2 regions of the Streptomyces sp. NPDC045998 genome follow, and region 2 is predicted to be linked to the other one. Evidence: riboswitches for the same ligand, from Rfam matches in the RefSeq annotation. Region 2 holds a riboswitch; the other holds the start of a gene.
What was found. A riboswitch is a leader RNA that binds a small molecule or an ion and turns the genes downstream of it on or off. The one in region 2 is predicted to bind cobalamin.
Positions count from the first base shown of each region.

Region 1 (5,756 bases), on a different contig from region 2:
GGCTTCATGGCGATCGCGGCGGGCGTGAAGGTGCAGAACGGCCAGCTGGCCATCCCGCAGCTGTTCGAGAACATGTTCCCGGACTGGTTCGCGGGCGTCGCCTTCGCGGCCATCGGCATCGGCGCGCTGGTCCCCGCGGCCATCATGTCCATCGCCGCCGCCAACCTCTTCACCCGCAACATCTACAAGGACTTCCTGAAGCCGGACGCCACCCCGGAGCAGGAGACCAAGGTGTCCAAGCTGGTGTCGCTGCTGGTGAAGGTGGGCGCGCTGGCCTTCGTCCTCACCATGGACAAGACCGTCGCCATCAACTTCCAGCTGCTGGGCGGCATCTGGATCCTCCAGACCCTGCCGGCGCTGGTGGGCGGCCTGTTCACCCGCTGGTTCCACCGCTGGGCGCTGCTCGCCGGCTGGGCGGTCGGCATGGTCTACGGCACGGCCGCCGCGTACGGCGTCGCCAGCCCGACCCAGAAGCACTTCGGCGGCTCGTCCGCCGAGATCCCCGGCATCGGCGAGATCGGCTACATCGGCCTCACGGCCTTCGTCCTCAACGTCCTGGTCGTGGTCGTCCTCACCTTCGTCCTCAAGGCCGTCAAGGCCCCGGAGGGCATCGACGAGACCTCGCCGGAGGACTACACGGCGGACGCGGGCGACCCGGGCGTCCAGGTGGAGCTCCCCAAGGCCACGGCGGGCTCGGGCCACTGACCCATCCGCGTACGACGGGCCGTCGCGCCTCCCTCACGGAGGCGCGGCGGCCCGCTTCGTTGTGCACTCTGGCCCCATGGACATCACCATCAGGGCGGTACGGCCGGAGGAGCACGCGGCGCTGGGCGAGCTCACGGCGCAGGCGTACCTCGCCGACGGGCTGCTGGCCTTCGCCGACAGCGACGAGTATCTGATCGAACTGCGGGACGTGGCCGGGCGGGCCGCCGGCGCCGAGGTCCTCGTGGCCGTGGAGCGGGGCGGCGTGGAGCCGGACGCCGTGGAGCCGGGCGCGCCCGGCCGGGGCGAGCGGCTGCTGGGCGGCGTGACGTTCGCCCCGGGCGGCGGGCCCCTGGCCGAGCTGGCGGGGAACGGCGAGGCCGAGATCCGGATGCTCGCGGTCGCGCGCGAGGACCGGCGGCGCGGCGCCGGGGAGGCGCTCGTCCGGGCGTGCGTGGAGCGGGCACGGGCGGCGGACGGCTGCCGCCGGGTGGTGCTCTCCTCCCAGCAGGCGATGCGGACCGCGCACCGCGTGTACGAGCGGCTGGGGTTCGTACGCACCCCGGAGCGCGACTGGACGCCGGTCCCGGGGGTGACGCTGCGTACGTACGCGCTCGACCTCTGACCGGCGCGTCTTGTGGTGGCCGACACAAGATGTGGGGGGTGGCTCAGCGGCCGCCCCCCACATGTATGCTCATCTCGCTGTCGTCGCAGGGGAATCCGGTGCGAATCCGGAACTGTCCCGCAACGGTGTGTTGGTGTGCCTTTGGGCACCCACGAGTCCGAGCACCTGCCGGCAGCGCGCCCGGACCGTCCGGCCCGGGTGCCCAGACGTCCGGGCCTCGCGGAATGGGCCGGTGGACGCGGATACGTGCGCCCCCGTGCCGGAGGCGCCCCGCTCTGCCGTGCCCCGCCGCCGGTGGCCCCGAGCCGAGCGAGGGAGAGCCCCACGTGACCATCGCGCCAGCCGATCCGGTGTCAGCGAGCCAGAGCGACGGGAACGACGCGGGCGACGGTCCCGGGACCGTCCTGCTGCGCACCCTGACCGACCTGACCGCCGACCTCCCCGACACCGACCCCGGCCGGGTCGCCGCCGCCGCGCTGCGCGGCCGGCACGCCGGCTCGGACGAGGCGGAGCTGCGGGAGCTCGCCACCGAGGCGGCCGCCGGGCTGATCGCCGAGGACCCGGCGTACTCGCGGCTCGCGGCCCGGCTGCTGACCATCGGCATCGCGGCGGAGGCGGCCTCGCAGGGGGTCACGTCGTTCTCCGGCTCCGTCGCCGTGGGGCACCGCGAGGGGCTGATCGCCGACCGCACCGCCGACTTCGTCCGCGTCCACCGCGAGCGGCTGGACGGGCTGGTCGACCCGGCGGCCGACGACCGGTTCGGCTACTTCGGGCTGCGGACGCTCTACTCCCGCTACCTGCTGCGCCACCCGATCACGCGCAAGGTCATCGAGACGCCGCAGCACTTCCTGCTCCGGGTGGCGGCCGGGCTGGCCGAGGACGACAGCGTCCGCGCGCTGGACGAGGTCGCGGCGCTGTACGGCCTGATGAGCCGCCTCGACTACCTGCCCTCCTCCCCCACGCTGTTCAACTCCGGTACGCGCCACCCGCAGATGTCGTCGTGCTACCTGCTGGACTCGCCGCTGGACGAGCTGGACTCGATCTACGACCGCTACCACCAGGTGGCGCGGCTCTCGAAGCACGCGGGCGGCATCGGCCTGTCGTACTCGCGCATCCGCGCCCGCGGCTCGCTGATCCGGGGCACGAACGGGCACTCCAACGGCATCGTGCCGTTCCTGAAGACCCTCGACGCCTCCGTCGCGGCCGTGAACCAGGGCGGGCGGCGCAAGGGCGCGGCCGCCGTGTACCTGGAGACCTGGCACGCGGACATCGAGGAGTTCCTGGAGCTGCGCGACAACACCGGCGAGGACGCCCGGCGCACCCACAACCTCAACCTCGCGCACTGGATCCCGGACGAGTTCATGCGCCGGGTCAACGCCGACGCCGCGTGGTCGCTGTTCTCGCCGGCGGACGTGCCCGAGCTGGTCGACCTGTGGGGCGAGGAGTTCGACGCCGCCTACCGCGCCGCCGAGGCCAAGGGACTGGCCCGCAAGACCATGCCGGCCCGTGACCTGTACGGGCGGATGATGCGGACCCTCGCCCAGACCGGCAACGGCTGGATGACGTTCAAGGACGCCTCGAACCGTACGGCCAACCAGACCGCCGAGCCCGGCACGGTCGTCCACTCCTCGAACCTCTGCACCGAGATCATCGAGGTGACGAACGACGGCGAGACGGCCGTCTGCAACCTCGGCTCGGTCAACCTGGGCGCCTTCGTCAACGGCGGGGACATCGACTGGGAGCGGCTCGACGCGACCGTCCGCACCGCCGTGACCTTCCTGGACCGGGTCGTGGACATCAACTTCTACCCGACCGAGCAGGCCGGGCGTTCCAACGCCAAGTGGCGGCCGGTCGGCCTGGGCGCGATGGGCCTCCAGGACGTCTTCTTCAAGCTGCGCCTGCCGTTCGACTCCCCCGAGGCGCGCACCCTGTCCACGCGCATCGCCGAGCGGATCATGCTGGCGGCGTACGAGGCCTCCGCCGACCTGGCCGAGCGCAACGGCCCGCTGCCCGCCTGGGAGCAGACCCGCACCGCGCGCGGTGTGCTGCACCCCGACCACTACGACACCGAGCTCACCTGGCCGAAGCGGTGGGCGGCCCTGCGCGAGCGCGTCGCCGCCGTCGGCATGCGCAACTCGCTGCTGCTCGCCATCGCGCCGACCGCGACCATCGCCTCGATCGCCGGTGTGTACGAGTGCATCGAGCCGCAGGTCTCCAACCTCTTCAAGCGCGAGACGCTGTCCGGCGAGTTCCTCCAGGTCAACTCGTACCTGGTGGAGGACCTGAAGCGGCTGGGCGTCTGGGACGCGCAGACCCGTGAGGCGCTGCGCGAGTCCAGCGGCTCGGTACAGGGCTTCTCCTGGGTGCCGGAGGAGATCCGCACGCTGTACCGCACGGCGTGGGAGATCCCGCAGCGCGGCCTGATCGACATGGCGGCGGCCCGTACGCCGTTCCTGGACCAGTCGCAGTCGCTGAACCTGTTCATGGAGACGCCCACCATCGGCAAGCTGTCGTCGATGTACGCGTACGCCTGGAAGCAGGGCCTGAAGACGACGTACTACCTGCGTTCGCGCCCGGCGACCCGGATCGCCCGCGCCGCGTCCGCGGCACCCACCATCCCCGTGCAGCAGGCCGCCGACCCCGAGGCCGTCGCCTGCTCCCTTGAGAACCCCGAGTCCTGCGAGGCCTGCCAGTAATGAGTTCCCCCGAAAAGAACCTTCTCGACCCGGGCTTCGAGCTGACTCTCCGCCCCATGCGCTACCCGGACTTCTACGAGCGCTACCGGGACGCCATCAAGAACACCTGGACCGTGGAGGAGGTCGACCTCCACTCCGACGTCGCCGACCTCGCCAAGCTGACGCCCGGCGAGCAGCACCTGATCGGCCGGCTGGTCGCGTTCTTCGCGACCGGTGACTCGATCGTCGCGAACAACCTGGTGCTGACGCTCTACAAGCACATCAACTCGCCCGAGGCGCGGCTGTACCTGTCGCGGCAGCTGTTCGAGGAGGCCGTGCACGTCCAGTTCTACCTGACGCTGCTCGACACCTACCTGCCCGATCCGGAAGACCGTACGGCCGCCTTCGCCGCCGTGGAGAACATCCCCTCCATCCGCGAGAAGGCGCAGTTCTGCTTCCGGTGGATGGACTCGGTCGAGAAGATCGAGCGGCTGGAGACGAAGGCCGACCGCCGCCGCTTCCTGCTGAACCTGATCTGCTTCGCCGCCTGCATCGAGGGCCTGTTCTTCTACGGGGCCTTCGCCTACGTGTACTGGTTCCGGTCGCGCGGTCTGCTGCACGGCCTGGCGACCGGCACCAACTGGGTCTTCCGTGACGAGACGATGCACATGAACTTCGCGTTCGAGGTCGTCGACACCGTCCGCAAGGAGGAGCCGGACCTCTTCGACGACGAGCTCCAGCAGCAGGTCACCGACATGCTGAGGGAAGCGGTGGAGGCGGAGCTCCAGTTCGGTCGCGACCTGTGCGGCGACGGCCTTCCGGGCATGAACACCGAGTCGATGCGCCAGTACCTGGAGTGCGTCGCCGACCAGCGCCTGATGCGCCTCGGCTTCGCGCCGGTGTACGGCTCGGAGAACCCGTTCTCGTTCATGGAGCTCCAGGGCGTCCAGGAGCTCACGAACTTCTTCGAGCGCCGCCCCTCCGCCTACCAGGTGGCGGTGGAGGGCTCGGTCGACCTCGACGAGGACTTCTGAGACGCCGACGGGCCCCGCTCACCGGGTGAGCGGGGCCCGTCGAGCCGTACGGCGGCTCAGTCGTTGGCGACGACCGGGTAGCGCGGCGTACCCGCCTCCATCTGCTTCAGCGCGTCCTTGCGGTCGCGCTTCGACAGGCGGTCGATGTACAGGTACCCGTACAGGTGGTCCGTCTCGTGCTGGAGGCAGCGGGCGAAGTACCCGGTGCCGCGCACCTTGATGGGGTTGCCCTTGGCGTCCTGCCCGCGCACCACGGCGTAGTCGGGCCGGGCCAGCGAGGCGTACGCCGTCGGGACGGACAGGCAGCCCTCGTTGGAGTCGTCGAGCACGCGCAGCTCCGGCGGCAGCTCCTCCAGCACGGGGTTGCAGACGACACCCACGTGCCGGACGCCCTCGTCGTCCGGGCAGTCGTAGACGAAGACCTTCAGGTCCACACCGATCTGATTGGCCGCCAGGCCGACGCCCTCGGCGGTCCGCTGGCTGGCGAACATGTCGTCGATCAGCCGGGCCAGCGAGTCGTCGAACTCGGTGACGTCCTTGCACTCCTTGTGGAGCACCGGGTTCCCGACGACGGTGATCGGGCGGGACGTGCCGCGCTCCCGGTGGGCGCGCTCGCGCTCCTCGCAGTCCTCCGTGTCGATGATGAAACCCTCGTCGTCGACGTACGGATCCGTCTCCTGCTGCGCCATGTCCGCCTCTGCGCCTTTCTCAGTACCCGAT
Region 1 covers NZ_JBWKLJ010000003.1:572,636-578,391, forward strand. The annotation lists gene mctP (monocarboxylate uptake permease MctP) at 1-705, shown strand, start outside; gene AC07FJ_RS11555 (GNAT family N-acetyltransferase) at 782-1,327, shown strand; cobalamin riboswitch at 1,392-1,514, shown strand; gene AC07FJ_RS11560 (ribonucleoside-diphosphate reductase subunit alpha) at 1,654-4,023, shown strand; gene AC07FJ_RS11565 (ribonucleotide-diphosphate reductase subunit beta) at 4,023-5,036, shown strand; gene def (peptide deformylase) at 5,093-5,725, opposite strand.
Region 1: it holds a riboswitch for cobalamin, as region 2 does, so the genes downstream of both, AC07FJ_RS11560 (ribonucleoside-diphosphate reductase subunit alpha) here and cobN (cobaltochelatase subunit CobN) in region 2, are expected to answer to the same signal.

Region 2 (5,756 bases):
TACATCAGCCGCTCTTCGATCTGGTCCTCGCGGATGTGTTCCGCCGCGATGGACCGGGCGATCGACCGGCCGTGGCGCGCGCAGTGGTACGCGATCACGTCGGCGGCCGCGATGGCCTTCACCGCCGCCACCGTCATCAGATTCGGGTCGCCGGGCCCCAGCCCGACCCCGTACAGCTTCCCGCTCATGCCTGGATCTCCGCCTCGTGCGCGATCGCGTTGATCGCCGCCGCCGCCATCGCGCTGCCGCCCCGCCGGCCCCGGACCACCAGGGACTCCAGACCGGGGAAGGCCGCCAGCGCGTCCTTCGACTCGGCCGCGCCGATGAAGCCGACCGGGATGCCGAGCACCGCCGCGGGGCGCGGCGCGCCCGCGTCGATCATCTCCAGGAGCCGGAAGAGCGCGGTCGGGGCGTTGCCTATCGCGACGACCGACCCCTCCAGGCGGTCGCGCCACAGCTCCAGCGCGGCGGCGCTGCGCGTGGTGCCCAGCTCGGCGGCGAGGGCCGGCACGGACGGGTCGGAGAGCGTGCAGACCACGTCGTTTCCGGCGGGCAGCCGCTTGCGCGTGACACCGCTCGCGACCATCTGCGCGTCGCAGAGGATCGGCGCCCCGGCGCGCAGCGCCTCGCGGGCGCGGGCGACGACGTCGGGCGTGTAGGCGAGGTCGCGGACGAGGTCGACCATGCCGCAGGCGTGGATCATCCGCACGGCGACCTGGCTCACGTCGGCCGGCAGGCCCGCGAGATCCGCCTCGGCGCGGATCGTGGCAAAGGACTGGCGGTAGATCTCCGCCCCGTCCTTCTCGTAGTCGAACACTCTGCTCTCGCTCATCTCGTCGGTCCTTGTACGGTCACGGTCGTCTGGTACGCGCCTTCGGCGGTCGCCACCACGTCCACCCACGCGACGCCTTGGGGATGGCCGCACCGGCGCGCGCAGCCCGACCAGTGGACCGGCAGGCCGCCGTCCACCGGGCGCGCGTCCGCCCGTACGTCGGCCAGGGCCTTCGCGCAGCCCGGCCGGCCCGTGCAGGCGGTCACGCCGGCCCACGGCGAGTCGGCGCGCGTGAGGAACCCGGCCCGGTCCAGCGCGCGCAGCCGCTCCTCCGCGGCCGCCCGGTCCGGGAAGCCCGGCAGTACGAAACCGCGCCACGGCGTGACCCGCACCTCCTGGGCCGGCAGCAGCGCCCGGAACTGCGCCGTCGTCACCCGGCCCAGCCGGGCCAGCACCGAGACCGTGTCCTCGCCGAGCACCCCGGGCGCGAGAGGTGCGCCCGCCGGGACCACGGCGTCCCGCACGGGCTCCGCCGCGATCGACGCCTGCCGCAGGTGTCCCGCCACGTCCACGTCCTGCCCCGCCGGCAGCTCCCGCACCCGCCACGCGCCCGTGCCCGCCTCCCGGGCCGCCGCGAGGAACGCCTCCGCCGCCGCCAGCGCGGCCCGCGGCGCGTCGGCGCCCGCGACCCGGTACGCGCCCGGGCCGCCGGCCCGCACGAGAGCCGTGCCCGCCGGTTCTGCGAGCAACGTCACATCCGGGGCCAGCGCCGCCACATCCCCCCGGCCGTCGTCCACGGCGAACAGGAAGCGCCCGGACAGCTCCAGCGTCCACTCCTCGGCGCACAGCAGCGCGTCCAGGCGCGCGGCCCACGCCCGCACCTCCGGGCGGGCGAGCGGCGAGACGACCATGTTCCGTACGCGCTCGTGCCGTTCGGACTCCGGCAGCAGCCCGGCGTCCCGCAGCAGCTCCGCGAGGCCGAGCCCGCAGCCCTCGCCGAGGCCCCGCAGTTCGAGGTTGCCGCGCGAGGTGAGGGAGAGGTGCCCGTCGCCGAGCCGGTCCGCCGCGTCGGCCAGCGCCAGGATCTGACGAGGCGTCAGTACGCCGGTGGGGATGCGCAGTCGGGCCAGCGCACCGTCGTCGGCCCGGTGCAGCCGCAGCGCGCCGGGGCAGGCGTCACCACGGTCGCGTACGCGGTCACGGTCACGGTCCCGCGCGCTGTCCCGTATGTGAGCTTCGCCCCGGTCCTGAGGCATGGGTGGGCTGGGCGGCATGGCGGCGAGCATACGCGCAGCCTCTACTATGCAGACGGCACAGGGTCCCAGGGCCCTAGGGAGGAAGCCCGGTGGGAATCCGGCGCGGTCCCGCCACTGTGAGTCCGCCGACGACTCCGCCGACGACTCCGCCGACAACGGAGACGACGGAGACGACGGAGACGACGGACGAGTCAGGAACTCCCGCCACCCACGACCACCCGGGGCGAGGACACCCCGAGGAAGGCCCGGCACGCCGTGATCCTGCTGCTGTCGCACTCCGACACCGACCTGCTGAGCGCCCGCGCGGCCGAAGGCCCGGTCGCGTACCGGTTCGCCAACCCCGCCCGGCTCGCTGCGAATGGGGGTACCTCCCATGCCGAAGGCGATGGGGGAGACCTGCCCGGGCTGCTGGACGGCGCCGACCTCGTCGTCGTACGCCTCCTCGGCGGCATCCGCGCCTGGGAGGAGGGCCTCGACGCCCTGCGCGCGAGCGGCAAGCCGCTGGTCGTGCTGACCGGCGAACAGGCCCCCGACGCCCAGCTCATGGAGACCTCCACCGTCCCCATCGGCATCGCGGCCGAGGCGCACGCCTACCTCGCCCACGGCGGCCCGGACAACCTGGAGCAGCTCGCCCGCTTCCTGTCCGACACGGTCCTCCTCACCGGCCACGGCTTCGAGCCGCCGGCCGCCGCGCCCACCTGGGGCCCCCTGGAGCGCGAGAACCGCACCACGACCGGCCCGACGGTCGCCGTGCTGTACTACCGCGCCCACCACATGAGCGGGAACACCGCCTTCGTCCACACCCTGTGCGACGCCATCGAGGACGCGGGCGGCCAGGCGCTGCCCCTCTACGTGGCGTCCCTGCGGGCCCCCGAGCCCGAGCTGCTGGACACCCTGCGCACCGCCGACGCCGTCATCACCACCGTCCTCGCCGCCGGCGGCACCAAGCCCGCCGAGGCCCAGGCCGGCGGCGACGACGAGTCGTGGGACGCGGGCGCGCTCGCCGCCCTCGACGTACCGATCCTCCAGGCGCTGTGCCTGACGAGCCCGCGCTCCGCCTGGGAGGAGAACGACGAGGGCCTCTCGCCGCTCGACGCCGCCAGCCAGGTCGCGGTACCCGAGTTCGACGGGCGGCTCATCACGGTGCCGTTCTCCTTCAAGGAAATCGACGCCGACGGCCTGCCGGCGTACGTCGCCGACGCCGAGCGCGCCGCGCGCGTCGCCGGGATCGCCGTGCGCCACGCCAAGCTGCGCCACATCCCGAACGCCGACAAGCGCCTGGCGCTGGTCCTCTCCGCGTACCCCACCAAGCACTCCCGCATCGGCAACGCCGTCGGCCTCGACACCCCCGCCTCCGCCGTCGCGCTGCTGCGCCGACTGCGCGAGGAGGGCTACGACTTCGGCACGGACGAGGTCCCCGGCCTGGCCTCCGGCGACGGCGACGAGCTGATCTACGCGCTCATCGAGGCCGGCGGCCACGACCAGGAGTGGCTCACCGAGGAGCAGCTGGCCCGCAACCCGGTCCGCATCCCGGCCGCCGACTACAAGCGCTGGTACGCCACCCTCCCCGAGGAGCTCCGCGAGGGCGTCGAGCGGCACTGGGGCCCGCCGCCCGGCGAGATGTTCCTCGACCGCTCCCGTACCGCCGAAGGCGACCCAGACGGCGATATCGTCCTCGCCGCCCTGCGGCGCGGGAACCTGCTCATCCTCATCCAGCCGCCGCGCGGCTTCGGCGAGAACCCGATCGCGATCTACCACGACCCCGATCTGCCGCCGTCGCACCACTACCTGGCCGCGTACCGCTGGATCGCCACCCCGGCCGCCGACGGCGGCTTCGGGGCGGACGCCATGGTCCACCTCGGCAAGCACGGCAACCTGGAGTGGCTGCCCGGCAAGAACGCCGGCCTGTCCGCCGCCTGCGGCCCCGACGCCGCGCTCGGCGACCTGCCGCTGATCTACCCGTTCCTCGTCAACGACCCGGGCGAGGGCACCCAGGCCAAGCGCCGCGCCCACGCCACGCTCATCGACCACCTGGTGCCGCCGATGGCGCGCGCCGAGTCGTACGGCGACATCACGCGCCTGGAGCAGCTGCTCGACGAGTACGCGCAGATCTCCTCCATGGACCCGGCCAAGCTGCCCGCCATCCGCGCCCAGATCTGGACGCTGATCCAGGCCGCCCGGCTCGACCACGACCTGGGCCTGGAGGACCGGCCGGACGACGACGGCTTCGACGACTTCCTGCTCCACGTCGACGGCTGGCTCTGCGAGGTCAAGGACGCGCAGATCCGCGACGGCCTGCACGTGCTGGGCGGCGCCCCGACCGGCCCCGAGCGCGTCAACCTGGTCCTCTCCATCCTCCGCGCCCGCCAGATCTGGGGCGGCACGCAGTCCCTGCCCGGCCTGCGCGAGGCCCTCGGCCTCGACGAGTCCGCCGCCACCCGCACCACCGCCGACGACGCCGAGGAGAAGGCCCGCGCGCTGGTCGAGGCGATGGAGGCCGCCGACTGGAACCCGGCCGCCGTCGCCCGGGTGGCCGAGGGCCACGGCCCGGACGTGGCGCGGATCCTCGACTTCGCCGCCCGCCAGGTCGTCCCGCGCCTCGCCGCCACCACCGACGAGCTCGACAACGCCGTCCACGCCCTGAACGGCGGCTTCGTCCCGGCCGGCCCCTCCGGTTCCCCCCTCCGGGGCCTGGTCAACGTCCTGCCAACCGGCCGCAACTTCTACTCCGTCGACCCCAAGGCCGTCCCCTCCCGCCTCGCCTGGGAGACCGGCCAGGCCCTCGCGGACTCGCTGCTCCAGCGCTACCGCACCGACAACGGCGACTGGCCCACCTCCGTCGGCCTGTCCCTGTGGGGTACGAGCGCGATGCGCACCGCCGGCGACGACGTCGCCGAGGCGCTCGCCCTCCTCGGCATCCGGCCCGTCTGGGACGACGCCTCGCGCCGCGTCACCGGCCTGGAGCCCATCCCGCTCGCCGAGCTGGGCCGCCCGCGCGTCGACGTGACGCTGCGCATCTCGGGCTTCTTCCGGGACGCCTTCCCGCACACCATCGGGCTGCTGGACGACGCCGTGCGCCTCGCCGCCTCGCTCGACGAGCCGGCCGAGGACAACTACGTACGGGCCCACGCGCAGGCCGACCTCGCCGAGCACGGCGACGAACGCCGCGCCACCACCCGCATCTTCGGCTCCCGGCCGGGCACGTACGGCGCGGGCATCCTCCAGCTGATCGACTCGCGCGACTGGCGCACCGACGCCGACCTCGCCGAGGTGTACACGGTGTGGGGCGGCTACGCGTACGGGCGCGGCCTGGAGGGCAAGCCCGCCCGCGCCGAGATGGAGACGGCGTACAAGCGCATCGCGGTGGCGGCCAAGAACACCGACACCCGTGAGCACGACATCGCGGACTCCGACGACTACTTCCAGTACCACGGCGGCATGGTCGCGACCGTCCGCGCGCTCAAGGGCACGGCCCCCGAGGCGTACATCGGCGACTCGACCCGCCCGGAGAGCGTCCGCACCCGCACGCTCGTGGAGGAGACCTCGCGCGTCTTCCGCGCCCGCGTCGTCAACCCGCGCTGGATCGAGGCGATGCGCCGCCACGGCTACAAGGGCGCGTTCGAGCTGGCGGCGACCGTCGACTACCTCTTCGGGTACGACGCCACGACCGGCGTCGTCGCCGACTGGATGTACGACAAGCTGACGGAGGCGTACGTCCTCGACCCGGA
Region 2 covers NZ_JBWKLJ010000004.1:361,693-367,448, reverse strand. The annotation lists gene AC07FJ_RS14770 (precorrin-2 C(20)-methyltransferase) at 1-188, opposite strand, end outside; gene AC07FJ_RS14765 (precorrin-8X methylmutase) at 185-832, opposite strand; gene AC07FJ_RS14760 (cobalamin biosynthesis protein CobG) at 829-2,058, opposite strand; cobalamin riboswitch at 2,107-2,229, shown strand; gene cobN (cobaltochelatase subunit CobN) at 2,284-5,756, shown strand, end outside.